Regions from separate parts of the Rhodopseudomonas julia genome, predicted to be linked through region 1. Evidence: predicted binding sites of a transcription regulator. Region 1 holds the regulator's gene; each other region holds the start of a gene.
What was found. Region 1 encodes LexA, which represses DNA repair genes until DNA is damaged. Its sites were predicted from a motif close to TGTTCNNNNTGTGTTCNG; they were not measured.

Region 2: the regulator LexA is predicted to act here: its motif matches at 8,165-8,182, upstream of J2R99_RS14750 (single-stranded DNA-binding protein).
Region 3: the regulator LexA is predicted to act here: its motif matches at 7,560-7,577, upstream of J2R99_RS04420 (ImuA family protein).

Annotation. Positions count from the first base shown of each region.
Region 1 is NZ_JAUSUK010000002.1:1,393,123-1,402,632, reverse strand. It holds gene gltX (glutamate--tRNA ligase) at 1-58, opposite strand, end outside; gene J2R99_RS15850 (ComEC/Rec2 family competence protein) at 156-2,360, shown strand; gene lexA (transcriptional repressor LexA) at 2,389-3,102, opposite strand; gene J2R99_RS15840 (molybdopterin molybdotransferase MoeA) at 3,204-4,409, opposite strand; gene moaC (cyclic pyranopterin monophosphate synthase MoaC) at 4,406-4,888, opposite strand; gene trpC (indole-3-glycerol phosphate synthase TrpC) at 4,885-5,697, opposite strand; gene trpD (anthranilate phosphoribosyltransferase) at 5,694-6,734, opposite strand; gene J2R99_RS15820 (anthranilate synthase component II) at 6,731-7,351, opposite strand; gene trpE (anthranilate synthase component I) at 7,463-8,971, opposite strand; gene J2R99_RS15810 (peptidylprolyl isomerase) at 8,973-9,510, opposite strand, start outside.
Region 2 is NZ_JAUSUK010000002.1:1,151,129-1,160,638, forward strand. It holds gene secD (protein translocase subunit SecD) at 1-1,368, shown strand, start outside; gene secF (protein translocase subunit SecF) at 1,377-2,315, shown strand; gene J2R99_RS14725 (Mth938-like domain-containing protein) at 2,315-2,728, shown strand; gene J2R99_RS14730 (phytoene/squalene synthase family protein) at 2,746-3,585, shown strand; gene trmFO (methylenetetrahydrofolate--tRNA-(uracil(54)-C(5))-methyltransferase (FADH(2)-oxidizing) TrmFO) at 3,620-5,020, opposite strand; gene J2R99_RS14740 (cation diffusion facilitator family transporter) at 5,214-6,179, shown strand; gene J2R99_RS14745 (cytochrome-c peroxidase) at 6,404-7,468, shown strand; gene J2R99_RS14750 (single-stranded DNA-binding protein) at 7,564-8,052, opposite strand; gene J2R99_RS14755 (VOC family protein) at 8,236-8,649, shown strand; gene uvrA (excinuclease ABC subunit UvrA) at 8,767-9,510, shown strand, end outside.
Region 3 is NZ_JAUSUK010000001.1:940,713-950,222, forward strand. It holds gene J2R99_RS04400 (spermidine synthase) at 1-492, opposite strand, end outside; gene J2R99_RS04405 (PadR family transcriptional regulator) at 593-1,576, opposite strand; gene J2R99_RS04410 (autotransporter domain-containing protein) at 1,710-5,426, shown strand; gene J2R99_RS04415 (sensor domain-containing phosphodiesterase) at 5,498-7,285, opposite strand; gene J2R99_RS04420 (ImuA family protein) at 7,591-8,442, shown strand; gene J2R99_RS04425 (DUF6504 family protein) at 8,363-9,510, shown strand, end outside.

The DNA.
Region 1 (9,510 bases):
CAATGTGCAAAAAGCCGGTTGGCGAGGGAGCAAAGCGGGTAATCGGATGAGATGACATGGTGGTTTTGGCTGGCAAAGGGGCGGGGCGATTGGTTGATGCCCGGCCCACGTGTAAGATTGGCTCGGTCTAGCCACAGCGCCGGATGCTTGCAAGCATGGAACCAAGCGGCGGACAGTCAAGCGCGGCGGATGGGGAGCGGCCCTCGCAAGACGGTCGCCGCATCGAAGGCTTTTTGCCGCCTGGCCGGCTTACCCGCTTCGGCTACGGCCTTGCGTCTCATGCGGCACATCTGAGAGACCAAGTCGCGCACGATTTTGAGGAGCGGCGCGGCTTTCTGTTTCTGGCCGTAGGCTTCTCTTGTGGCGCGGCCACCTATTTCATCTTGCCACGCGAGCCTTTGCTTTCGGCGCTTCTGCTCGCAACCGGCACTGCGGTGTTTGCCGCATTCCTTGCGTGGCGGCGCGGTGGTGGCGCCTATCCGTTGGTTCTCGTCGCCTGCTTTCTGGCCGGGATGTCTGCGGGCAAACTTCGCGTCGAAAGCCTTCGAGCGCCGATGGTCGAACATCCGCTGAGTGGCCAGCTTACCGGCCGGGTGGTGGCGGTGGAGACACGTGCTGAACGAACGCCGCGGGTGGTCCTCGACCAGGTGAGCATCGAGCGGCTTCCTGCAGAGGAGACGCCACACAAGATCCGGCTCACGTTGCGCACCGATCTGCCGCCGCTTGGGGCGAGGGTAGAGGGCAGTGCAAGGCTGGCACCGCTGCCGGGCCCGGCGATGCCCGGAGGGTACGATCCCGCGCGGGCGGCGTTCTTCGATGGGATCGGCGCTTCCGGTTTCGTCTTTGGTGCGTTGACGGTCGTCGAACCAGTGAGCGGCGTCCATGTGTTCGTGGCGATTGCCGCCATCCGTCGAGCGATCGCACAGCGGATTACCGACGCCGTGGCGGGCCCCGCTGCTGCGATCGCCGCAGCGCTTCTCGTCGGTGATCGTGGCCAGATCGCGGATGCGGACGTCGATGCGCTCCGGATCGCGGGGCTTGCGCATATTCTCGCAATTTCGGGCCTGCATATGATGCTGATCGCCGGCACGGCCTTCTGGCTCATGCGTGCGGTGCTAGCGCTTTCCGAACATGCTGCGCTCGTTCTGCCGATCCGTAAAATCGCGGCCGCTATCGCGCTTGCAGTCGGCGCTTTCTATTTGTCGATCTCAGGCGGCAACGTCGCGACGATCCGAGCCTTCGTGATGATCGCGGTCATGCTGACGGCCGTCTTTTTGGATCGTCCCGCTCTGTCATTGCGCAACCTCGCGATTGCGGCGTTCGTGGTGGTGGCGCTCCAACCCGAGAGTGTGCTCGAACCGGGCTTTCAGATGTCCTTTCTGGCCGTTGCAGCCTTGGTGGCGGCCTGGGAGGCCTGGCGCGACCGTCCGCGCCATGATCTTGCAGAACCCGCCCGAGGGCTCGCGCGGCTTCTCCGCAGGCCTATCGTTGCGATCGGTACGGTCGGCTTGACCACGCTCGTTGCGGGCCTGGCGACATCGCCGTTTGCGGCTTTCCATTTCGGACGGCTCGCGTCCTACTCGCTTCTGGGCAATCTCATCGCGATGCCGCTGGTTTCGCTCCTCGTCATGCCGGCGGGGCTCATCAGCCTGATCGCAATGCCGTTCGGTCTGGAAGTGTTGCCGTTGACCGTCATGGCATGGGGCATCGATCTCGTCCTCGCCTCGGCGCATTTTGTGGCGTCACTGCCCGGCGCCACGGTTCTTGTCCCACCGTTTCCTGCAATCGCGCTCATGCTGATGAGCGGGGGGATTCTGTGGCTCAGCCTGTGGCGCTCGCAGCTCCGCCTCTACGGTATAGCGCCGCTTCTGGTGGGGACATTCCTTGCCTGGCTGCTCGGCGCCGAGCCCGACGTTCTGGTGGACGAGGCGGGCAGGGCGGTTGCAGCCCGCGACGTTTCTGGCCACCTCCACGTCGTCGGTGCGCGGCAAGGCTCCTTCCTTCACGATGTCTGGCGCGAGGGAGAGCCGGAAGATGACCCCGCCGGAGCTCCAGGCTTTCGTTGCGATGACGAAGCCTGCGTTCTGGAGATGCCGGAAGGGTTGACCCTGTCGCGCGTCACAGATCCTGTGGCCTTTTCGGAAGATTGCCATCGCGCCGAGATTATCGTGACACAACTGCGCGCGCCCGCAGATTGCGCGGCGCGGTTTGTCATCGATCGCTCTGCGCTCGCCGCCCACGGAGCCCACGCTCTATTTATTGCTCACAGGGGACCGGACAGGGCCACTCCGCACCTCGAACTTCGTATGTCACGCCCATCGATCCGGCGACCCTGGCATGGGCCGCCGGCGCTCAGATGACGTCGAGACCAGGAAGGTCGACGAGCGCTCAGTAGCGGCGCAAAAGCCCCACGAGGCGGCCCTGGATCCGGACTCTGTCTGGGCCGAAGATGCGGGTCTCGTAGGCGGGATTGGCGGCTTCGAGCGCAATCGACGCGCCTTTGCGACGCAATCGCTTCAACGTCGCTTCTTCGTCGTCAATCAGCGCAACGACGACATCTCCGCTATCGGCACTGTCCTGGCGGCGGATGACTACGGTGTCCCCGTCGAGAATACCCGCCTCGATCATGGAATCGCCGCGCACCTCGAGTGCAAAATGCTCGCCCTTCGAAAGGAGATCCGGCGGCACGACGATGGAATGACTTTGGTTCTGAATGGCGGAGATCGGAACGCCTGCCGCAATCCGCCCCATGACCGGGACGCTTGCGCCGCGCTCGCTCTCTTCGAACGCTTCTTCCTCAGCCGGTTGCGGCGCCTTGCCGAGTCGCCCTTCGATCACGCTCGGGGTGAAGCCGCGCTGCTGCGGTCGCCCGAAGCTGGGATTGACCGCATCGGGGAGGCGAAGAACTTCCAGGGCGCGCGCGCGATTGGGCAGCCGCTTGATGAAGCCACGCTCTTCCAAGGCTGTGATGAGGCGATGGATTCCCGATTTCGACTTCAGATCGAGCGCGTCCTTCATCTCGTCGAACGAGGGCGGCACGCCCGATTCCTTCAGTCTTTCATTGATGAAGAGCAGAAGCTCGAGCTGCTTCTTTGTCAGCATTGCCGTCCCCTCGCGATGCGAGTCGCGTCTCGTGTACAAATCACGAACGCACACTACCTGTTCATGGCGTGTTCCACAAGCCTCGGGGAGCGCCGCGCGGGTTACGAGAGGGCTTGCGCGAGATCTATGACGGAAACCACATCGCCCGCCTTGGCCTCCGGAGCAAAGGGAGGACGGATGATGAGGGCGTCGCAACGGGCAAGCGTCGCAAGAAGCGACGAATCCTGGTCGTCGGCGACGGTGACGGCCGTTCGCCCCAGGCAATCGATGAAGCGCGCGCGCAAATATTGTTGGCGGTCACCGACCTCGGGCAACGCTGCTGCAAGCGGCAACAGCCTCGTTTGCTCGGTACCTTCGGCGCCCTGCATTGCCGCGATAAGCGGCTTCAAAAAAACGAGCGCGCAGATGAGGGCAGAGACGGGATTTCCAGGTAGGCCGAGTACCCGGGTGCGCCCGAGCGTACCGAACATGACCGGTTTGCCCGGTCGCATGGCGACCCGCCAGAAATCGACCTTCAGACCTTTCTCGGAGAGCGCCGGCTGGACGAGGTCGTGATCTCCGACCGAAGCACCGCCGATCACCACCAGGATATCCGCGTCTTTCGCCCCCGCTGCGGCATCCACAATCGCCTGTTTGTCGTCGATGACGACACCGAGGTCCCGCGCGACACCGCCACAGGCCGCGACCATCGCGGCGATCGCCATGCCGTTCGACGAAACGATCTGATCGGGCCCCGGTTCTTCTCCGGGCTCGACGAGTTCGTCGCCGGTGGAAAGAATGGCCACAATCGGTCTCTGCGCGACCGCAATGACGGCATGGTTCATGGCGGCGGCAAGCGCCGTCTCGCGGGTCCCGATCCGACGCCCGGCAGGAAGCAGCGTTTCGCCCTCTCGGAAGTCGAATGCCGCGGCGCGAATGTGTCGGCCCGCCGCCACTGGCTCCAGAACTTCGATGCACTCGCCGTCGGCTCTGGCATTTTCTTGAATGAGGATGGCGTTCGCTCCGGCGGGCACCGGTGCACCGGTGAAAATCCGGACCGTTTCGCCCGTGCCGATCGTGCCGGAAAAATGCGATCCTGCGCGTGCTTCGCCGATCTGGCGCAGCACTGCGCCGGCGGCGGTATCTTCCGCGCGGACGGCATATCCATCCATTGCGGAGGCACGGAACGGCGGTTGGTTGCGCTTTGCGGAGAGATCGCATGCAAGCACGCGACCGCGCGCCTTCGCCAGGGGAACGGTGTCTTCACCCCGTCGCGTGACGCCTGCGAGCATGCGGGCAACGGCATCCTCGACGGAAATCAAACTCATCTGTCCGAACGCCAATCGCCGGAAGCGCCACCGCTCTTTTCCTCAAGGCGGATATCCGAAATCGTCATGCCGCGATCGACGGCCTTCGCCATGTCGTAGATGGTGAGACAGGCGACCGAAACCGCTGTGAGTGCTTCCATTTCGACGCCCGTCTTGGCTTCGACCCTTGCCATCGCGCGCACCCGCAGCCCCGGCAGCTCCTTATCCGGGAGAATATCGACAGCGATCTTCGATAACGCCAAAGGATGACAAAGCGGGATGAGGTCTGAGGTGCGCTTCGCTGCCATCACGCCGGCGATGCGCGCCGTCGCGATGACGTCGCCCTTCTTCATGTCCCCGTCGACGATCAGGCGCAGCGTCTGTGCCGCCATGTGCACGCATCCGCTCGCGACGGCCACCCGCATGGTGACGGCCTTGTCCCCGACATCGACCATTTCCGCGCGCCCATCTTCGGAAAGATGGGTGAGGTGATCCTTCATTCGGCGTCCTGTGGGGCCGGTGAGGCAAGAAGCTGACGGGTCGCCTCGACGACATCGTCTGAGCGCATCAGGCTTTCGCCGACGAGGAAGGCATGGATGCGGGAGGCCTTCAACCGGGCGATATCCATCGGCGAAAAAATACCGCTTTCTCCAACAATTAGGCGGTCTTCCGGAATCAATTTCGCAAGCCTCTCCGATGTCGTGAGATCGGTGTGAAAGCTGCGCAGGTCGCGGTTGTTGATGCCGATCATCGGCGAAGCGAGGGCGAGTGCACGCTCAAGCTCCGCCTCGTTATGGACTTCGAGAAGGACATCCATGCCGTATTCGAAGGCGCTGTCTTCGAGCGCTCTCGCTTCGTCGTCGGAGACGGCAGCCATGATGATCAAGATGCAATCGGCGCCCCAGGCGCGCGCCTCGGCCACCTGGTAAGGCGTGAACATGAAGTCCTTACGCAGCGCCGGCAGCGACACGGCCGCTCGTGCCGAGGTCAGGAATTCGGGCGCGCCCTGAAAAGACGGAGCATCGGTCAGAACAGAAAGGCAGGCCGCGCCGCCTGCCTGATAGGCTTGCGCGAGTTCAGGCGGATTGAAATCCGGCCTGATCAATCCCTTCGACGGGCTCGCTTTTTTGATCTCGGCGATGAGACCGGGCTGGCGCGCCTCCGCCTTGCGTTGCAGAGCCGCTAGAAAGCCTCGCGGCGCTTCCTGATCGGCAAGACGAGCCCGGAGCTCCTGAAGCGGGACGGCAGCCTCCGCGGTCTCGATCTCTTGCCGCTTGTAGGCTTCGATTTTCTTGAGGATGTCGTTCACGAGGCTGACGCCGCTTCATTGGAAACACGAATGAGCGCTTCGAGCGCTTTCTTCGCTTTGCCGGAATCGATCGATTCTTCGGCCATGTCGGCGGCTTCCTCGACGAGCTCGGACTTGCCGGCGACAATCAAAGCGGCTGCCGCGTTGGCGACGACGACATCGCGGTAAGGGCCGATCTCGCCATCGAGGAGAGCGCTCAGGGCGGCGGCATTTTCCTCCGCCGTTCCACCTTTCAGATCCTCCGGCAGGGCTTCTTTGACATCGAACTCCTGCGGATAGATCTCGAATGTGCGGACATGCCCCTCCTTGAGCTCCGCCACATAGGTGCGCCCGGTGGTCGAAACCTCGTCGATACCGCCCGCATCGCCATAGGTTCCGTGCACCACCCAGGCCGTTTCTGCACCCAGGTTTTTCAAAGCATTGGCAATGGGTTCGACCCACTCCTTGGAGTAGACGCCGAGCATGTAGCGCTTCACTTTGGCCGGGTTGGCGAGAGGGCCGAGGATATTGAAGATCGTCCGCGTGCCGATTTCGACGCGTGAGGGACCGACATGGCGCATGGCGGCATGATGGTTCGGCGCGAACATGAAGCCGATCCCGGCCTCACGGATACAGCGGGCAATGCCATCGGGTTTGAGATCGACATTGACGCCGAGTGCCATGAGGCAGTCGGCGGCACCGGAGCGCGAGGAGAGGGCACGGTTGCCGTGTTTGGCGACCGGAACGCCGACGCCGGCCACGACAAGTGCTGCACCCGTCGAGATGTTGTACGTGCCGGAGGCGTCGCCGCCCGTGCCGACGATATCGATGGCGCCTTCGGGAGCCTCGACCGGCGTCATGCGAGAGCGCATGGAGGTGACCGCGCCGGCGATCTCCTCGATCGTCTCGCCGCGGACTCTGAGGCCCATCAAAACGGCACCGATCTGCGTCGGCGTCGCTTCGCCCGACATCATCACGTCGAAGGCTTGCTGCGCTTCGGCTTCGGTCAGGCTTTCGCGGTTGGCAAGCTTGGCAATCAGCGGCTTGAGATCGCTCATGAGAGCACCTTGGGGCTGGCATCTGCCGCGCCCGTCGTCTGACGGAAGCTTGCGGCGAGTTTCAGGAAATTGTCCAGGATGCGATGACCGTGTTCGGAGGCGATGCTCTCGGGATGAAACTGCACCCCGTAGACCGGATGAGACCGGTGCTGCACGCCCATGATCACGCCATCGGCCGTGTGAGCTGTCACCTCAAGGCTTTCCGGCATACTTTCCGGCAAGATGGTGAGAGAGTGATAGCGGGTTGCCTGGAAAGGTCCGTTGATGCCGTGGAACACGCCCGCGCCCTCATGTTCGATGAGGGAGAGCTTGCCATGCATGAGGGACGGCGCGCGCACGACGTCGCCGCCATAGGCCTGACCGATGGCTTGATGGCCAAGGCACACGCCGAAGATCGGCATCTGGCCGTTCGCCTTCTTGATCAAGTCGAGCGAAATGCCGGCTTCATTCGGTGTGCACGGGCCAGGAGACAGAATGATGCCTTCGGGCTTTGCGGCGAGCACATCTTCCGTCGACCATTCGTCATTGCGCAGAACCTTCGTCTCGGCGCCGAGTTCGCCAAGGTAATGCACGAGATTCCAGGTGAAAGAATCGTAGTTGTCGATGACGATGAGCATGGGCGGCTCGCGTTTGTCTGTCATCTGCACGGATTAGGCGGGCAGGGCGCGGCGGTCAAGAAACGCCGCGCCGCACGGATGCAAGCGGCTGCTCACTCGCACAGAGATGAGCTATTGCCCGCGCCCGGCCTGATTGGCGAAGCGGCGCGCTTCTTCGGCGGCCCGAAACAGCGCTTTCGCCTTGTTCACGCATTCCGCCTGTTCTGAATCCGGGTCGGAATCGGCGACGATCCCGGCCCCGGCCTGAACATAGATGGTGTCGTCTTTGACGACCGCGGTTCTCAAGACGATGCAGGTATCCATGTCGCCGTCGGCGGTGAAATAGCCAACGCAGCCGGCGTAAGGGCCGCGCTTCGATTCTTCCAATTCGTCGATGATCTGCATCGCCCGAATCTTTGGTGCTCCTGAAACGGTGCCAGCCGGAAACCCGCCCGCGAGCGCATCGATTGCGTCGCAATCTTTGCGCAGGTCACCTTCCACGTTGGAGACGATGTGCATCACCTGGCTGTAATGCTCGAGGAAGAACTTGTCGGTCACGTGCACCGAACCGATCTCGGCGACCCGCCCGACATCGTTGCGGCCGAGATCGAGGAGCATGAGATGCTCCGCAAGTTCTTTCGGGTCTGCCAGAAGCTCTTCGCCGAGGCGCTTATCCTCCGCCGAAGTGGCGCCGCGCGGACGGGTACCGGCGATCGGCCGGATGGTGACCTTGCCGGCGCGCGCCCGCACCAGGATTTCAGGGCTTGAGCCGACGATGGAGAAGCCGCCGAAATCAAGAAAATACAGAAATGGTGCCGGATTGACCCGCCGCAGCGCGCGGTAGAGCGAGAAGGCTGGAAGCGGGAAGGCCGTTTCGAAACGCTGCGACAGCACCACCTGAAAAATGTCTCCGGCGGCGATGTATTCCTTCGCGCGGCGAACCTTCTCCTTGTACGCTTCTGGCGTGGTGTTTGAGGTTGTCTCTGACGCGAGCGGCACGTCGGCAGTTTCGACGCCGCGCTCCAGCGGTCGATCGAGCGCGTCGACGATCTCCGTAAGCAGGTTGACGGCCGTCTCATACGCCGCGCGCGCCGCGACGCCTTGGGTCGGCCTGACGGGCGTGACGACGGTGAGCTCGTCCTTGACCGCATCGAAGACGACGACGGCCTGGGGACGCATCAAAACGGCATCTGGCAGGTTCAGACTGTCCGGTGGAACGTTCGGCAAACGCTCCATCTGACGGACCATGTCATAGCCGAGATAGCCGAAGACACCGGCGCCCATCGAAGGCAGACCTTCCGGCACATCGACCCGGCTTTCGGCAAGGAGCGTACGCAGCGCCTGAAGGGGCGGCTCGTCGAGTGGCACAAAGTCCTCAAGATCGGGCGCGCGTGCGATCGCGGCCTGGCTTCCCTCCGCCCGGAAGATGAGGTCGGGCTGAAGGCCGATCATCGAATAGCGCCCCCGTACGGCACCGCCTTCAACCGATTCCAGGAGGAAGGAATTGGCGCGCCCGGCGGCGAGCTTCAGAAATGCGGAGACGGGTGTCTCAAGATCGGCGACCAAACGAGTGTAAAGCAGTTGCGCTTTGCCCTCGCCGTAAAGCTGCTCGAAGGCGCCGAAGGCTGGCTCGACTTGCATGTTATTGCTGGCTTTCTCCGACGATCTGCCCGTAGATCGCCTGATTGACGGAGATCGATCGCTCATCGATGAGATGGGCATTATAGGCCTGCAACAGGTCGCCCGCGATGGCTTGCCCAAGGCTCTCCCGCAATTGCGTCGCCCCCGCCGCTTCCTCGAAATAAGCAGGCACCGTCACGCTGTCGACGTGCAGGAGGACCCGGTTCTGGGGATCTTTGCCTTCTGCATTGGCCACGTGATTCTGCGGACCGGCGAAGGCTTGTGCGACGGCATTCGGGCTGAGGGGGCTGTCGGGCTGCTGCGAGGCAGTTCGCGTCACACCCTCGGCGCTTTGCACGTCTTTCCCGATTTCGGAGGCGATCTCGGAAATTGGCGTCCCGTTCTTGAGGCGATCGAACAGGGCATTGGCGCGGTCGCGGATCCGCTCGGCACGCTGATCGGCCTGCCATGCGGCGACGACGTCCGGCTTGACCTCATCGAGTGTGCGGTCGCGAGCTGGTGTGGTTTCGGTCACGTCGTAGAAATAGAACGTGTTCGTG
Region 2 (9,510 bases), 240 kb from region 1:
CAAACCTTGCGTGACGAACGCATCGGCTACCGCAATTTGCGTAGCCGCGGCGAAAGCGTGACGTTTACGTTGCGCGAACCGAGCGAAGCAGATCGCGTGATGCAGCTCCTGCGTCCGCTGACCAATCCCGTGCAATCGGGGCTCTTTGGACAGGGCTCCGTGAGCGAGGTGGAGGTTTCCCGGGACGGCGCGCAGGTGACACTGAACTTGACCGAGGCGGGGCTCGAAGAGCGCACCCGCTCCGCAGTCGAGCAGAGCCTCTCCGTTCTCGGGCGGCGTATCAACGCGCTTGGAACGACCGAGCCGACGATTCAGCGGGAAGGCAACGATCGCATTCTCGTCCAGGTTCCGGGTCTTGAAGACACGAGCCGGCTGAAGGAAATCCTCGGCCAGACGGCGAAGATGACGTTCCATCTGGAATGCCCGGAGGGCGATGTCGTCTCCGCGCAGCAAGGGCGTCCGCCCGCCGGATGTGAGATCGTCGAGCCGGCTGACCCCAATGACGGCCCGGTTCTCGTTGAATCGCGGGCACGGCTTTCCGGCGATGATCTCGTCGACGCACAGCCCGCATTCGATCAGCAGACGAATACGCCGATTGTCACCTTCCGCTTCAATTCCCGCGGCGGTTCGATTTTCGGACAGCTGACGCAGCAAAATGTCGGACGCCGCTTTGCTGTCGTCCTCGACAACAAATACATTACGGCCCCCGTCATCCGCTCGCCCATCCTCGGTGGTTCTGGACAGATCGAGGGCAATTTCACGGTCGAAAGCGCGCAAAACCTCGCCGTTCTGCTGCGGGCAGGCGCCCTTCCGGCCGACCTCACAATCGTCGAAGAGCGCACCGTCGGACCTAGCCTTGGCCGGGATTCTGTCGCTGCGGGCGAGATCGCCGCGTTGATCGGCACGGCCGGTGTCATCGTCTTTATGGTGCTCGTCTACGGTCTGTTCGGGGTCTTTGCGAATGTTGCCCTGATCTGCAACATCGTGCTCCTACTGGCGCTTTTGACGCTCCTGCAGGCGACGCTGACGCTTCCGGGTATCGCCGGCATCGTGCTGACCGTCGGTATGGCGGTCGATGCCAACGTGCTGATCTTCGAGCGAATACGCGAGGAAGCCAAACTGGGGCGGTCCGCGATCAACGCGATCGAGGCTGGTTTCAGTCGGGCGCTCGGTACGATCCTTGATGCCAACATCACGACCTTGATAGCAGCCTTTGCGCTTTTCGCCCTGGGCTCTGGGCCAATCCGTGGTTTCGCAGTCACCCTTGCCCTCGGCATCCTGACGACCGTCTTCACCGCCTTTGTTCTGACCCGTTTCATCGTCGCCATTTGGGTTCGCTCGCAGCGCCCCAAGACCGTGCCGATCTGAGTATCGCTATGCCATTCCGTATCGTTCCTGACGAAACGACGATTCCTTTCATGCGCTTTGCGCGCTGGGGCTTTCCCGCCTCAGTGGTCGCCATGGTGGCGTCGCTCGTCTTGTTTTTTGTCATCGGCCTCAATCTCGGCATCGATTTCAGGGGCGGTACCCTGATCGAGGTGCAAAGCCAGAGCGGGGCAGTCGACATCGGCGCGGTTCGGCAGACGCTGCAGCCGCTCGAGCTTGGCGATTTCGAGGTTCAGGGTTTCGGCTCTGGCAACGAGGCGATCATCCGCATCGCGACGCAGCCGGGGGGAGACGAGGCGCAGCAGGCGGCCGTGCAGAAGGTGCAGAACGCTCTTGGTTTCGACGCTTACAATTATCGTCGGGTCGAGGTCGTTGGGCCGCGTGTCTCTGGGGAGCTCGCGGAGACCGGGACGATCGCCGTTCTCGTGACGCTCGTCGGAGTGCTGCTTTATATTTGGTTCCGGTTCGAATGGCAGTTCGCCATCGGGGCCATCGCCTCGCTTCTCCACGACGTCATCTTGACGATCGGATTCTTCACGATCACCCAGATCGAGTTCAATCTGTCCTCGATCGCGGCGATTTTGACGATCGTCGGTTATTCGTTGAACGACACCGTGGTGATCTTCGACCGCGTGCGTGAAATGCTGCGGAAATTCAAGCAGACGCCGATCCGGGGCATCATCGATCTGTCGGTCAATCAGACCCTTTCTCGGACCTTGTTGACGTCTCTCACCACGCTGATCGCCCTTGCAGCCTTGTTCTTTTTCGGCGGAGCTGTCATCCGGTCGTTCACAGCCGCGATGATCTGGGGCGTCTTCATCGGCACCTATTCCACGGTCTTCATTGCCGCGCCGATGCTGATCTTCTTTAATCTGCGTCCTGAGAAGGTCGCCGCACCGGACGCCGCAAAGAAACCCGCGGCAAGCTGATGCCGGCCGGCGGAGACAGACAATCGGTGCCGCCTGAGGGCGGCCGTTTCCCCGGGCGTGCACCGGTCGATGCTTACGGGAATGGCGGTTTTCGGTTTGCCCGCATGTCGCATCGCGGGTCGATCCTGATGCTGCCTTCGGCGATCATCGGTTGGCATGTCACAAAGCCGGATGAGATCAGCCTCGAAGCACTTGAGCCAGCGCTTGCCGAAGCGTCTTCGATCGAGGTGCTTCTGATCGGGACGGGCCGCAATCTCGTTCCGCTCGATCCAAAAGTGAAATCGGATCTCGAAGCTGCCGGTGTGTGGCCGGAAGTGATGGCGACAGGCGCCGCCTCGCGGACCTACAACATCCTGCTTGCGGAAAAGCGGGCTGTTGCTGCGGCGCTGATTGCTGTCGACGATCCAGAATGAAACCCTAGCTCCGGCTCATGGCCGAGCCCGATCCCACCCTCGTTGAGCCCGTGCGCGAGCGCGATCTTCCGCGCTACTACTCGGTCTTGTTCGCGCCGCAGAATGTGCGTGAGGAACTCTTTTCGCTCTATGCCTTCGCAGTCGAGGCGGAAAAGGTTGCCGATGTCGTGCAAGAGGCGACTCTCGGAGAGATCCGTCTGACGTGGTGGCGCGATTCGCTCGACCTTGCGGTTGCGGGGCAGGCGAGCGGCTCTCCGATCGTCGATCGGCTCGCTTTGGCACTGCGCGAGCGAGGACTTTCCGCCGATGCCCTTGTGGCCCTCACGGAAGCGCGGCACGGCGACCTATACGCAGATCCTCCCGCAACGCTTGCCGATCTCGAAGGTCGGATGGGAGAGACGCAGTCGAGCCTCTTCCAGCTGGGCGGATTGTTTCTCGGGGGAGAGGCTGGCGAAATTGCCGAGGCTGCGGGGCATGCGGGCATCGCCTATGGGGTCGCCATGAGCCTTTGGGATGGCGCACGGGCGCGGGCGAGGGGGCGTCTCGTCATACCCTCTGAGCTTCTCCAGACGGTGGGTCTCTCCCCGCAGGAGGCTTATTCCGCCGAGGCGAAAGAGCTCGTCGCTCCAATCGGCGAGCTCGTCACTTTCGGGCGCATGCATCGAAGCCGCGCAGCGGCGGCGCTCAGGAACGTTCGGGGGCGCGCCCGCTCAGCGTTCTTGCCATTGCATGCGGCGGATGTCCTCCTCGCCCGAATTGCGCGCGATCCGACCAGATTTCTCGTTTCACCTCAGCCCATGCCGGCGCTCAGCGTGTTGAGCCGGATGGTGTTTGCCGGTTTCGGCATGGGCCGCTGAACGATCTGAGGTTGGCAGAAAGCCTCTTCGGCTCTCAGGCTGCCTTGCGCAATTCGTTCGCTGCAAGCCACGTCGCGAAATCGGCAAGTGCACGTGCGGCGAGCGCACGCTTGCGTGCCACGCCTCGCTCTTTGCCCTTCATTTTGCGCCCGTCCTCGCCTTTCACGGGCGCCGCGATCTCGGGGAAAAGGCCGAAATTGACGTTCATCGGCTGGAAGTCGCCATTCTCCTTATCCACGAGATTGCGGCCGGTAATGTGTGCGAGGAGCGCTCCGTGGGCCGTCGTGTCTGGGGGCAGGGCCGGTTGATCTCCCAGCGCTTCGGCGGCAGCGAAGCGGCCGGCGAGAAGCCCGATGGATGCCGATTCGACATAGCCTTCGCAGCCTGTGATTTGGCCGGCGAAACGGATATGGGGCTGTACCTTCAGGCGCATCGTTTCGTCGAGGATTTTCGGCGAACGTAGGAACGTGTTGCGGTGAATGCCGCCGAGACGGGCGAATTCGGCATTTTCCAGGGCCGGGATCATGCGGAGAATGCGTGTCTGTTCGCCGTATTTCATCTTGGTCTGGAAGCCGACCATGTTGAACAATGTGCCCTGCTTGTTGTCCTGGCGGAGTTGCACCACGGCCCAGGGTTTTTCCTCCGGACGGTGCCGGTTGGTAAGGCCGACTGGCTTCATCGGACCCCATCGCAGCGTTTCGGCTCCGCGCGCGGCCATGACCTCGATCGGAAGGCAGCCTTCGAAATAGGCCGTATCCTTCTCCCATTCCCGAAAATCGGCGGTCTCGGCCTGAAGAAGGGCCGCGATGAAGGCCTCGTACTGTGCGCGGTCCATCGGACAGTTCAGGTAGGCCGCCGTGTCGCCGCCAGGTCCGGGTTTGTCATAGCGCGACTGCATCCAGGCGATATCCATGTTGATGCTGTCACGATGGATGATCGGCGCAATGGCGTCGAAAAAGGCAAGCTGGTCTTCGCCCGTCGCCTGACGGATCGCGGTTGCAAGCGCTCCGCTCGTCAAAGGGCCGGTGGCGATGATGGTCGGCTGGTCCGAACTTGGAAGCGAGGAAATTTCGCCGCGCTCGATGTGGATCAAAGGATGGTCGGCAATGGCCTGTGTCACGGCTTCGGAGAAACCGTTGCGGTCGACGGCAAGCGCCGATCCGGCGGGCAATTGATGGCGGTCGGCCGCCCGCATGATGAGCGAATTGGCCGCCCGCATCTCTGCGTGGAGAACACCGACCGCGTTGCTTGTCGCATCGTCGGAGCGGAACGAGTTCGAACAGACGAGCTCGGCGAGGCCGTCGCTTTTATGCGCTGGCGTCTCGACCTCGGGCCGCATTTCGTGCAGCACGACGGCAATGCCTGCTTCGGCGATCTGCCAGGCGGCTTCGCAGCCGGCAAGGCCGCCGCCGATGACATGGATGGGTCTCGTCATTTCGTGTCTCTTAGCTTTTGCTGCATCGTTCGTTGCGAGGCGGAACCATCTCGCATGCAACGCATCACGCCCGCGCATGTTGACGCTTGCCAGCGAGATCGCAAGGGGAGAGGCAGGGTGCCTGCGCGAATCCATATGATGCTTGCCAGGCAGCGCAACAACAGCCGTCGAAGGCGACAAAACGGGGATTGAGATGGCGGGAAGCTCGAAAAAGGCGATTTATGCGGCGCTTGTCGGAAACCTAGCGATTGCGATAACGAAGTTCGGTGCCGCCGCCTATACAGGCTCCTCGGCGATGTTGTCGGAAGGCATCCATTCGGTTGTCGATACCGGCAATCAAGGGCTTCTGTTGTACGGGATGAAACGGGCATCTCGTCCAGCGGATCGTGCGCATCCCTTCGGCTACAGCGCGGAGATCTATTTCTGGGCCTTCGTGGTGGCGATCCTGATCTTTGCGGTTGGCGCTGGCGTCTCCGTCTATGAGGGCGTGCACAAGATCACCGACGCTAACGAGATTACGTCTCCGTTCGTCAATTACATCGTTCTGACGCTGGCGATCGTGTTCGAAGGTGTGTCATGGACCGTTGCCTACCGCGAGTTTCGTCGCCAGAGGAACGAAGGGCACAATTTTTTCGAAGCCGTTCGCCACTCCAAGGATCCCACTGTTTTCACGGTCCTTTACGAAGATACCGCCGCCCTGCTCGGTCTCGTCGTCGCGTTGATCGGCGTGTTCCTCGCCAGTTATCTCGGCCTTGCCTGGTTGGACGGTGCCGCCTCGATCGGGATCGGCATTATTCTTGGGACGACCGCAGTGCTCCTGGCGATCGAAACCAAGGGCCTTCTCATCGGCGAATCGGCAGCACCGGAGACGGTCGCCGCGGTGCGCGAGATCGTCGAAGCGGAGGAAGGCGTCAGCGCACTGAACGAGCTCAGGACATTGCATCGGGGGCCCAACGACATCTTGCTGGCGCTCTCAGTCGATTTTGAGGACGATATGCCGGCCGGGCGCGTTGAAGCCGCCATCACGCGGTTGGAAAAGGCGATCAAGGCGCGCATTCCCACGATCCGCCGCCTTTTCATCGAGGTGCAATCTGCGGGCGATCACAAAATCGCGGTGGAAGAAGAACTGCGGGCCGTCAACGCGTCGGCTTCCAACTAGCTCGAGGAGCGGCCGGATGCGACAGAATAGCGAGACTACCTTAGAATTGATCTAAGTCAAAAGTAGCCCATCCCGCACTGCTAGAGTTGGCCCGCGACCTGAGGCAGCGATCTGGGTCGCGGGCCTTGAACGCCAAAAGCCACGAGCCGACCCGATGGTCGCCGGTTGCGCTCGCCTTGACGTCTCATCTCCCGTGACTCTCTCGCAAATGAATGGAGAGCGCGATGACACGTTTGCTGGTCTCGCTCCTACTTACGGCCGGGCTAGGCACTGCGGCCTATGCTGCGGACGACCAGAAATTGATGGAAGACGCCAACGGATTTTTCGATCCGATTCCGACGATGGTGCAGGCGCCCGAAAACAACGCCATCACCCGCGAAAAGGTCGAGCTCGGCAAGATGCTGTATTTCGATCCGCGGCTGTCTTCTTCTCACCTTCTGAGCTGCAACACCTGCCACAATCTCGGCCTCGCCGGGACAGATCTGCAGCCAACCTCTGTCGGACACGGCTGGCAGCGCGGTCCCCGCAACGCGCCGACCGTCCTCAATTCCGTCTTCAACATCGCCCAGTTCTGGGACGGACGGGCGGCCGACCTGAAAGCGCAAGCCGTCGGGCCGATGCAGGCAGCGGTGGAGATGAACTCCACTCCCGATGAGGTGGTCGCGGTCCTGAACAGTATGCCCGAGTACAAGGATCGCTTCGACGTCGTGTTTTCCGGCGACGAGGATCCGATCACTCTCGACAACGTCGCAAAGGCGATCGAGGCCTTCGAAGTGACGCTGGTGACACCCGCTTCCCGCTTCGATCAATTCCTGGACGGCAACACGAATGCCCTGAACGACAAGGAGAAGCACGGTCTCTCATTGTTCATGGAAAAGGGCTGCGTGTCCTGCCATTCCGGCGTGAATGTCGGCGGTCAGGATTATTTCCCGTTCGGTGTCGTGGAGAAGCCAGGTGCCGACATTCTGCCACCGGACGACAAAGGCCGCTTTGCGGTGACGCACACGGCGACGGATGAGTATGTCTTCCGAGCCGGCACATTGCGGAATATCGCGCTGACGGCGCCTTATTTCCACAGTGGCCAAGTGTGGAGCCTGCGTCAGGCGGTGCAGGTGATGGCGACGGCCCAGCTTGGAACGGAGCTCACCGAGGAGGAAGTCGATTCCATGGTGGCGTTCCTGCACACCCTCACGGGCGAGCAGCCGCAGGTCGATTATCCGATTCTGCCGGCCAGCACGGCCGATACCCCGCGTCCGGTGCTGACCATTCCGGGACAGGAAAACAACTGAGCTAAAGGTTTTCCGAAAAGCCTCCCCCGGCAGATGAGCGAAGGGCCGCGTGAGCGGCCCTTCATTTTGTCTGCCGTGTCTCTTCCCGCCAGACTTCAGAACGGGATTTCGTCGTCCAGGTCGTCCTTGAAGGAGCCGCGGCCGCCTTCCATCGGACCGGACGAGCCGAAGTCCGAGCGGCCACCACGGTCGGAGGAGGGGGCGTCATAGCTGCCGCCACCGCTGCCTCCGCCGCGCGTGTCGAGCATGGTGAGGGCCGAATTGAAGCCCTGCAACACGACCTCGGTCGTGAAACGCTTCTGGCCCGACTGATCATCCCATTCGCGCGTTTGCAGCTGGCCTTCGAGATAAACCTTGGAGCCCTTGCGCAGATATTGCTCGGCGATTTTTGCCAGCCCCTCGTTGAAGATGACGACGCGGTGCCATTCGGTGCGCTCGCGCCGCTCTCCGGAATTGCGGTCGCGCCAGCTCTCCGAGGTCGCGATGCGCAGATTGACCACCGGACGACCGTCGTTCAGACGCCGGATTTCGGGATCGGCCCCGAGATTGCCGATCAAGATGACTTTGTTGACGCTGCCGGCCATGAAATTCTCCCTGGTTTCTGGAGCCGCCGAGAGCGGCCAAAGGTTGCCCCTTTTCACTCAAGCGCCGCCGGACTGTAAACGGGCCCTTGCAAACACGCTTGTCGCCGCTGGGCGTTCACTGTATGTTCCATATGGACGTCGTGCAAGATCCACGAACGAGGGGGCAGGCGTATGGAACAGAGAATGAGTGTCGTGACGCTGGGCGTCGCGGACTTGTCGCGAGCACGGCAATTTTACGAGGATGGGCTCGGCTGGCAACGTGCGAATGCCCACGAGGAAGTGGTATTTTATGATCTGAACGGCTTTGTCCTGGCGCTCTATCCGAGGACGTCGCTGGCGGCAGATGCCAAAGTCGACCCGGACGGAGACGGCTTTTCGGGCGTCACGCTCGCCTTCAATGCGAGAAGCCGCGAGGAGGTCGATGTCGTCTTGAAGGAGGTGGAGGCGGCAGGAGGCGAGATCGTCAAAACGGCCGAAGAAGTCTTCTGGGGCGGCTATTCGGGTTATTTTGCCGATCCTGATGGGCATTTGTGGGAAGTCGCCCACAACCCGTTTTGGTCAATCGACGCGGAAGGGCGCGTCCATCTCGGTGAATGACTGGGATCGAAGAGCGGGTATGGCGCGAAGCGGGAAGGACGGGGTTTTTCCATCACGCCCGCTGCACTAAATAAGCATCGGGCAAGCCTGCCCGCATCACCATCATCCGGAACGGCCATGACGGATCCGCAAAAGACGCTCTCCGTGCGGGGCGCGCGCGAACACAATCTCAAAAACGTCGATCTCGATCTGCCGCGCGACAGTCTGATCGTGATGACGGGCCTTTCTGGCTCCGGCAAATCCTCGCTCGCATTCGATACCATCTATGCCGAGGGGCAGCGGCGCTATGTCGAGTCGTTGTCGGCTTATGCGCGCCAGTTTCTGGAGATGATGCAAAAGCCCGACGTCGACCAGATCGACGGCCTGTCACCGGCAATTTCCATCGAGCAGAAGACGACGTCGCGCAATCCCCGCTCCACCGTCGGCACGGTGACGGAGATCTACGATTATATGCGGCTGCTGTTTGCCCGCGTCGGTGTTCCCTATTCGCCGGCGACGGGCTTGCCGATCGAAAGCCAGACGGTCAGCCAGATGGTCGATCGTATTCTGGCTTTGCCGGACGGTACGCGACTTTATCTGCTCGCACCGGTCGTGCGTGGCCGCAAGGGCGAGTTCCGCAAGGATCTCGCCGAGTATATGAAGCGCGGTTTTCAGCGCGCGCGGATCGATGGAACCTTCTACGAGATCGCCGAGGCGCCGGCGCTCGACAAGAAGCTGAAGCACGACGTCGACATCGTCGTCGATCGCGTCGTCGTCCGCGCGGATGCCGGGAGCCGGTTGGCCGATTCTCTGGAGACGGCGCTGCGGCTTGCCGATGGAATCGCCGTCGCCGAGTTCGCGGATATGGGCGAAGGCGGCAAG
Region 3 (9,510 bases), on a different contig from region 1:
GAGCCCGCGCCAGGCATAGAGCGTCTCGTTGTCTTCCGCGACGAGACCGTCCGGCCCATTGTCGACATCGAGCAGGATCGCATCATAGGTGCCGTTCGCATCGGCGATCAGCCGAGCGACATCCTCCTCCACGATGGTGACGCGCGGATCGGAAAGGCTCGTGCCGTAAAGCTCCGCCAGCGGCCCGCCGGCCCAGGCGACCACGGCCGGCACGAGTTCTGCAACGGTGACGCGCGCCTCCGGCGGAAGATCGGCAAGTGCTGCACGCAGGGTAAACCCCATGCCGAGACCGCCGATCAGAATATGCGGGCGCTTGCGGTTGGAAATGCGCGCACAGGCGAGATGCGCCAGCGCCTCTTCGGAGCCGCTCTGGCGAGAGTTCATCAGTTCGGCGCGGCCGACCATGATGGCGAAGTCGCCGCCGCGCTGCATGAGACGCATTTCGCCGCCTGCCGGCAACGGCGCCGTATCGAGCTTGAGCCAGGGGAGCAAGGGAGACCTCTGGGATGGGGGGAAGCTCGCCCTTGCACCATTTGGCGGCAAGAGGAAAGGCGGGGCAGCCATGCCGCTGCGGCATGGCTGCCCCGCAGGATCAGCTTTGCTCGACGGCGCGTGCCGCTTCGTCGAGAATTGCGGCGATCGCCTGGGCTTCCTCCTTCGACAGCGCACCCCGCTCGCGGCGGAGCGACAGCGCCATTTTGAGGTTCTCGAAAGCCCGCAGCACCTCCGGCGCGGAGCGCGAGGGTTGTGCCGCGGCCACTTTTTCCATGCGCGCGAAGATCGCGTTCACCAGCGTCTCATGCGCCTCGAGATAGGTGCGCCCTTCGTCGGTGATCGCATAGAGCTTGCGGCCGTCGCGCTCCTCGATCGAGGCATGCCCCATCTCCTCCAGCATGTTGAGGTTCGGATAGATGACGCCCGGGCTCGGCACATAGGCGCCGGCGAGCTTTTCCTCGATCGCCTTGATGAGGTCGTAGCCGTGGCGCGGCTCGTCGCGGATCAGCGTCAGGATGACGAGGCGCAGATCGCCCTGGTCGAAGATGCGTCCGCCGCGCCCGCGTCTGCCGCCATGGCTTCCATGCCCGCCGCCGAAGCCGCCATCCGGACCACCCCGGGGGTCGCCGCCAAAGCCGCCTCCAAAGCCGCCACGGAGACCACCCCGCGGGCCGCCACCAAAACCGCCGCGGGGACCGCCCCGGGGCGCTCCATGAAGCGCATCACGAGGCCCGCCATGGGGACCGTCATGGCCATGCCCATGCCCATGGCCGCCGCGTCCAAACTCGTGCCCGAAGGGATGACCATGGCGACCATGCCGCCCGCCTTCAGCCTCCCAATCGCCGAAGTCTTGGCGATCGTCCGGCCTGCGGGCATCGCCGCGGCCAGCTCCTCTCGCCCTGCGCTCAGGCCCGAAACCGTCGCAGCCTTTGGCCTCGTCGTCGCACATGTCCCGTTCGAAAGTCTCGTCCTCAAAATACGCGCGGCCCGGATCGCCGCATGCATCGTGCCGGTGACGGCGACCGCCGCCGAAACGATGATGTCCGCGCTCCGCGCCCGGATGGTTGTGATGATGACGCATGTCATTCTCCGATGCATTTCGATATGTCGTCGACTTAGATATATCTAAATGCATCGGACGCAAGAGGGCGTCGCACAAAATTCTCTCCGGCCGAGAGCGGATTGGTAACCAATGCGTGGCACAAGAGCGGCAAATGCGTATCAGTTTGTTGCGTTCTGCATTTTCGGGCGTGGGAGTCGGCCTTCTGGCCGCAGGTTTTGGATTCCCCTCGCCGGGCCTTGCCGGCGACACCGCCTGGCAGGCGACAGCAAGCGACACCTGGCTCGATCCCCGAAACTGGACCTCCGGCACGCCCTCCCGCGACGATGCGGCCGTCATCGATGCCGCGCCCGCCGTGCGTCTCGAAGGTGAGGATGCAGAGGCTGGGTCGCTCGCCGTCGGCGCTTCGGCCAGCGGCACGATCCGGATTCTGAGCCGTCTTGCGACGCAAACCGCCACCATCGGCGCAGCAAGCGGAGCGGAGGGCCATGCCACCGTCATCGGCGACCGCGCCAGCTGGCAGAATGCCGGGACCCTTGTCGTCGGCGACGAGGGCCAGGGCACACTCAGCGTCGAAGGCGGCGCCTCTCTCGTCACCTCCTCGCTCTCGCTCGGCGAAGCGTCTGGCGGCGGCGGAAAACTCATCATCACCGGCCAGTCTCTCGCCACGGTCGCCACAGCCCTCATCGTCGGCAAAGCCGGCATCGGCGAGCTTGAGCTTTCTTCCGGCCGGCTCACAGCCGACAGCGCCCTTCTCGGCGATTTCGCCGGCTCTGAAGGCGTCGCGATCGTCTCCGGCAATCGCGCCACCTGGACCGTCGCGCACAGCCTCACCGTCGGTGGCGCCGGGTCCGGTCGCCTCGACATCGTCGCAGGCGGCGAGGTCGCAAGCGCTTCAGGCACGATCGGCGACCAGGCCGGCGGAACTGGCCACGTCAGACTCGACGGGCGCGGCTCGTCCTGGACCGTCATCGATGGCATTGCCGTCGGCACACGCGGCTCGGGGCTTCTCTCCGTCTCGGGCTCCGCATCGGTCGCCTCGGGCTCAGGTATGGTTGGGGCGGAGGCCGGCGCTGACGGCAAAGTCGTGATCAACGGATCGGACAGCCGCTGGACGACGGGCGCTCTCACTGTCGGCGGCAAAGGCGCGGGCGACATCGAGGTCGCGGCCGGCGGAACGCTCACGAGCGGCGACAGCACGCTCGGCGCCGAAGCCGGCTCAGACGGCTACGTCACGGTTTCCGGCGAAGGCTCGTCTTGGACGACGAAGGCGCTTGCGATCGGCGGCAACGCTGACGCGCGATCGGCAGGCGGCGCGGGATCGACAGGCGGCAGGGGCACCCTCGACGTCACCGCCGGCGGTTCGGTCACAAGCGACAGCGCCGCACTCGGCGCGGCGCAGGGCGCAACCGGGACCGCCAGCCTCGAAGGCTCCGGCTCGTCCTGGACGGTGATCGACGGAATTTCCATCGGCACGCGCGGCTCCGGCCTTCTCGCCATCGACAGCGGCGCAAGCGTCACTGCGGCCGAAACGATCGTCGGGGCAGAAACGGGCAGCGAGGGCGCCGTCCGTATCACGGGCGCGGGCTCCTCGCTCGAGGCCGGCCAGGACCTCGTCATCGGTGACGGCGGCAGCGGCGACGCCAAAATCGCGGCGGGCGGCGAAGCCAGCGCCATCCGCATCGTCATCGGCAGAAAGGCCGGCTCGTCCGGCACGACGACGATCGAGGGCAACGGCTCAGACCTCGTAAGTTCAAGCGACATCACCATCGGCGAGGCGGGATCCGGCAACCTCGCCGTATCGCGCGGCGGACACGCCGCAGGCCAGGAGATCGTGCTCGGTAGGGCCGCCGGCGCATCCGGGGCCGCCAGCGTCACCGGCAACGGCTCCCACCTCGCCTCTTCCGACACGATCACCGTTGGAGATGACGGCACCGGCACACTGCACGTCTCCGGCGGCGGCCGGGTCACGGCCGCAAATGTCGTCGTCGCCCGCCAGAAAGGCTCCACCGGCACGGTGATTGTCGGCGCCGAAGACACCCCGGTCTCCGCCGGCCGTCTCGGAGCCAAAACGATCGCTTTCGGGGAGGGCACCGGCACGCTCCTCCTCAACCATTCCGATCCAGATTACAGGCTCGACACGGCTCTTACCGGCAATGGCGCGGTCAAAGTCCTCTCCGGCACGACGATCCTGACCGGGGATTCCTCCGATTTCACCGGCACGACAGAGATCCGCAACGCGCGCCTGCTCGTGGGCGCCGAGAGCGGCAGCGATGCGGCCCTCGCCGGCGCGCTTCAGGTCGGCGACAACGGTCTTCTCGGCGGCACCGGCAGCGTCGGCACGACCCGTATCGGCGCGGGCGGCACGCTCTCGCCAGGTGCTTTCGGGATCGGCACCTTGTCGGTCGACGGCGATCTCACCCTCTCCTCCGGCTCGACCTATTCGGCCGAACTCGGCACTGACGGATCGAGCGACCGCGTCGATGTCACCGGCAAGGCCGTGATCGAGGGCGGCAGCCTCGCTTTGACCGGCACGCGCGGGCCCGGACATTACACGCTCCTGACGGCGAGCGAGGGCGTCACCGGCCGCTTCGACACTCTCCTTGCGACGAGCCGGCTCTTTCTCGATCTCGCTCTCGATTACGAAAGCGGTGCCCTGTCGCTTGCCGTCACGCGCAATGGGCTCGCCTTTCAGGATGCCGCCATCAGCGCCGATCAGCGAGCCGTCGCCGCGGCGGCCGAAAGCCTCGGCGCCGGCAATGCGCTCTACGACGCCCTCCTGCTTTCGCCGGATACCGTGGTTGCGGCCGGCGCCTACACCGCTCTGTCCGGACAGGTGCATGGCGAGGCGCGCCGCGCCGTCGTGCAGCAGGGCCGTTTCCTGCGCGATGCCGTCGGAGAGCGCCTGCGGACGACGTTGCGTGATGATCCACCCTCGCGGTTTTCACCGCTTGCCTATACGGGCGACGATCTTCTGGAGCCCCCGGCCATCGAGGCGCTCTCCTATGCCGCCGGCCAAAAGACCGGCCATGAGCCGGACGCGACCCAGCGCAACATTTGGGCCAGGGCCTTTGGCAGCTGGGGGGCTTTTTCCGCAGAGACCGGAAGGCCGGGTTATTCGATCAAGGAAGGCGGGTTCGTCGCCGGCCTCGACAATATGGTCGGCTCGGCCTGGCGCCTCGGCACCGCCGTCGTCCTCGGGCGCGCCTCCCTCGACGGACGCGATGGCGCGGACGCCGTCGTCGACAGCTATGGCGCGGCCCTTTACGGCGGCCGCCACATCGGCGCTTTCGGCCTGACGGGCGGAGCCGCCTATAGCTTCAACCATATCGAGACGAAGCGCGACGTCGTCATCGGCGAATTCGCCGAACGCGAGCGCGCCGATTACTGGAACCGGACAGGCCAGGTCTTCGGCGAGCTGAGCTACGAAACCTCGCTCGCCGCCCTTGCCATCGAGCCTTTTGCCGGCCTCGCCTTCATGCATGTCGAGGGCGCGGATATCTCGGAGACGGGGCAGATAGCAGGGCTTGCCGGAGATTTCGAAAGCCAGAACCTCCTCTTCTCCACGCTCGGCCTGCGCGCATCGAGCCTCTTCACGCTTCCCGGCGGTCGGCTCGCCCTTGTTGCCGGACATGTCGGCTGGCGCCATGCGGAGGGCGACCTTTCCCCCGCCTCGACGCTCCGCTTCGCGGCGGGCGGTCCGAGCTTTTCCACGCAAGCCTCGCCGGTTGCCGCCGACGCGGCGCTTCTCGGCGCGTCCCTCTCCGTCGCGATCGCCGAAATGACGATGCTGTCGTTTTCCTATGACGGCGAGTTCGCCGGCAAAGGCCACAGCCACGATTTCAACGGCAGCTTTTCGATGCGGTTTTAAAGAGGCACACTTCTGACGGGCGGTTCTGATGCGACAACCCGACCAGGACGCCCGAGGCATCTGTGCAGCCCTCAGGCGGCACATCCCTCCAGCCGCTCCGCCGCGTGCCCCTTGAGCCAATCGGCGAAAGCCTCCGGCGGCAACGGGCGGGCGAAAAGATAGCCCTGACCTTCATGGCAGCCCGCCTCGATCAGGAAATCGGCGACCTCCTGCGTCTCCACGCCTTCCGCCACCACCCGGTAGCCGAGGGCGTTGGCCATATGAATGAGACTTTGCACCAGGGTTGAGCCCCGGCTTCCCGGCTCCAGGTCGCGAATGAACGTCTGGTCGATCTTGATGATGTCGGCCGGAAAATCATGCAGATAGGAGAAGGTCGAATAACCGGTACCGAAATCGTCGATGGCGCAGACGACGCCGAGCTCGCGGATGTCGGTCAAGTTCTTCACCACGCGGCGGCGGTTGGAGATGAAGGTGCTTTCGGTGAACTCGATCTCCAGGCACGAGGACGGCACGCCGTTCTCGGCGAGCACGCCTGCAAGGCGAAGACCAAACTCCTCCTCTTCCAGATTGGCGGCGGAAACGTTGATGGACACGCGCAGATCGTAGCCCTCGTCACGCCAGGCGCGCAGCTGGGCGATGGCCTGGCGCTTCACCCAGGAGGTGAGCGGACGCATGAGATCCGTCTGCTCGGCCAACGGAATGAATTCGGCCGGGGATACCGGCCCGTATTCGGGATGCTCCCAGCGCAGCAGCGCCTCGGCGCCGTAACAACGGCCGGTCTTCAGATCGATGCGCGGCTGGTAGACGAGCGACAGCTGCCCGTCGCCACCCATCTCCAGAAGCTCGCGCAAAGCGGCGATCAGGGCATAGCGGCGCTTGTGCTCTTCGTCGGTCGCGGCCGAATAAATACCGACGACCCGGTCGCTCTCGCGGGCATCTTGAGCGGCATGATGGGCGGCGCGCAGAACGTCGGGGGCCTTGGCCTTGCCGAGGATAAAGGGGGCGATGCCGCAGGCCATGTGGCTCAGGCTGGCCGCACCCTTGCCACGACTGAAATCGGCAAGGATGTTGAGCCGCTTGATGAGCTCGCTCTCGACCCTTTCTTCGTCGGCGTCGTCGATCACGGCGATAAGCTGAGCTGCGCCCACATGATAGACCGTATGCCCATCGGCCTTCAGATTGCGCACGGCATCGACGGACAGACGCATCAGATCGTCGAGATAAGTCGGCCCGAGAACCCGCAGGGCCTGAACGATCTGGTTGGGCGGCGCGAGATCGAGAAGGATCGCCAGACGCCGCTCGCCGGCGAAATCGCGCTCCATGTCCTCCAGATTCTCAGTGAATTGCTGACGATTGGGCAGGCCGCTCACCGGATCGATGCGGCCGAAAGCATGCTGCAGCTCGATCTGCGTCATGACCATGGCCGCGAGGTCGCGCAGCACCTTCCGGTCACCCTCCGCGATCTCGCGGGGAACCGTGTCGAGGATACACATGGAGCCGAGCGTAAACCCATCTTCGGTCATGAGCGGGGCGCCGGCATAAAAGCGCACGCCATTCTCCACGAGCACACTCTGATTGAAGCGCGGATCCTTGCTGATATCGGAGACGACGAGCATCTCACCCGAGCGCGTCACCTCGGCGCAAGGGGCATGCTCGCGAGGAATTTGAGGGCCGCAACCGACCCGCGATTTGAACCATTGCCGATCGACGTCGGTGAGAGAAACCGCCGAAATCGGCGTCTCGAAAAATTCCGCGGCAAGGCGGGTGATGCGATCGAAGTTTTCGCTCGGCGCCGTATCCAAAAGATTGAGCTCGCGGAGCACGCGCAGGCGCTCCTCTTCTTTTTCGTCGGCAGCCATATCGATATGTTATTCCACCTTCTGACCAATTACGGATTTAAGAAATCAAAGACTTCAGAAGCGTTTCGGCAATTCGCCGGCGCTTTTCTCTACCGTCGCTTTCGGGAACGTCCGACTAATGGAATAGTTCATAGCCAGCTTCACATTCTCGTCATCTGAGCTTTTGAGCAGCTTTCCCGCGGGCTTGGACGGATGGGAAATTATACTGTCTCGCGACCTCTCCCCCGCATCTTCACAGCACGGCTTGACTCTCTTCGCCATCTCGGGAATCCATGTGAACAAAATAGGAACATGATCCCATCGCTATGGTCGGAGCACAACACGACAAAGGCTGGCGCGCGGCCGTTCTCAAGGAGCTGCGCCGCGAAGTGGGCGCCCTGGAGGCCGGGGCTCGCCCGGATGCGCCGGCGCTCGCCTTCGAGGCGGAGGCGATCGATGCGCATCTGCCGGAGGGGGGATTGCGGCTTGGCGCCCTGCACGAGATCTGGGGCGGGTCCGCCGCCCCGATCGACCGCCAAGACCCTGACGGAACAAACAAAACCGGGATCGAAAATGCTGGCGGGAATGGCGGCGCAGAAGACATCGCCGCCGCCACCCTGTTTCTGGCCGGCCTTCTCGCCCGCCTCTCCGGCCCCGTTCTGTGGTGCCTCAAGGCCCGCGATCTCTTCACGCCGAGCCTTGCGGCCGCTGGCCTCGATCCGGACCGGGTGATCTATGCCGAAACCTGGCATGAGCGCGACGTGCTCGCCGCCATGGAAGAGGGTCTGCACCATCCGGGACTTGCCGCCGTCGTCGGCGAGGTGGCGCGGCTCGGCCTCACCGCATCGCGGCGCCTGCAGCTTGCCGCCGAAAGCGAAGGCGTGACGGCCTTCACGCTCCTGCGGCCGCATCGCCAGACGGGGGCGGAGCCGACGGCCGCCGCGACACGCTGGCGGATCCGTTCCGCCCCCTCGCTGCCGCTGATGCCCTCGTCTTCTGCCGCCAATCCTGTCGCCGGCATCGGGCGCGGGCGCTGGCGTGTCGATCTCATGCGCTGCCGGGGTGCGGACCCGGCCAGCTTCATCACGGAGGCCTGCGATGGCACGGGTCGTCTCGGTGTGTCTGCCCTTCTTCGCGACGGAGCGGATGCGCCTCACCTCGACCGATCTGCCGCCTGAGACGCCTCTCGCCTTGACGACGCGCATCGGCGCCCAGCGCCTCATCGCCGCCGTCGATGCGAAAGCCTTGGCGCATGGGCTGAAGCCCGGCATGGCGGCGACGCAGGCGCAGCTGCTCCTGCCGGGCCTCACCTTGCGCGATTACGCACCCAGGGCCGACGCCCATGGCCTTGCAAAACTCGCTGCCTGGTGTCTTGCCCGCTACAGCCCCGTCGTGATGCCCGCCCCGCCGGACGGGCTCTTTCTCGATGTCACCGGCTGCACGCATCTTTTTGCGGCAAGGACAGCGGGGCAGAGCCGCAATCTGGACGAAGGCGAGGACAACCTCCTCGCCGATCTCGCCGCCCGCCTCGCCCGCCGTGGCCTGACGGCAAGGCTGGCGCTTACCGGAAGCGTCGGCGCTGCGCATGCGCTCGCCCGCTTTGCCGCGCCCGACTGCACCCGCATCGCCGAAACGCAGAGCCTCACGCGCGCGCTCGCTCCCTTGCCGGTGGAGGCCCTGCGCCTTTCGCCGGAGACGACGCAGGCCTTGCGACGACTCGGCTTTGAGCGCATCGGCGACCTCATCGGCGTCAAGCGTGCACCGATCACCCGCCGCTTCGGCCATGACGTGTTCCTGCGCCTCGACCAGGCGCTCGGCCTGTCGCGCGAGCCGCTCGTCCCCCTCATCCCGCCCGAGCTCGTCTCCACGACACTTTCCTTCGTGGAACCGGTCATCACGGCGGAGGGGCTCGCCCAGGCGGTGGAACGTCTCTGCCAGGATCTCGCTGCCGCCCTGGAGGCGCGCCAGCACGGGGCAAGGCGGCTCGACCTGCACGTCACCCGGCTCGATCGCAGCACCAGCATCGTCTCGGTGCGCATGGCCAAACCCAATCGTGCACCAGAGCATATGGCGCGCCTCATCTGCGAAAAGCTTACGGGCCTCGATTGCGGCCTCGGCGTGGAGAAAGTCCTTCTCGCCGCCCCTTTCACGCGCCCGCTCCTGCCCGAGCAGATCGCCTCCGAGCTTTGCGGCCGGCCGAAGGAGCCCGATCTTTCCACCCTCGTCGACCGGCTCGCCAACCGGCT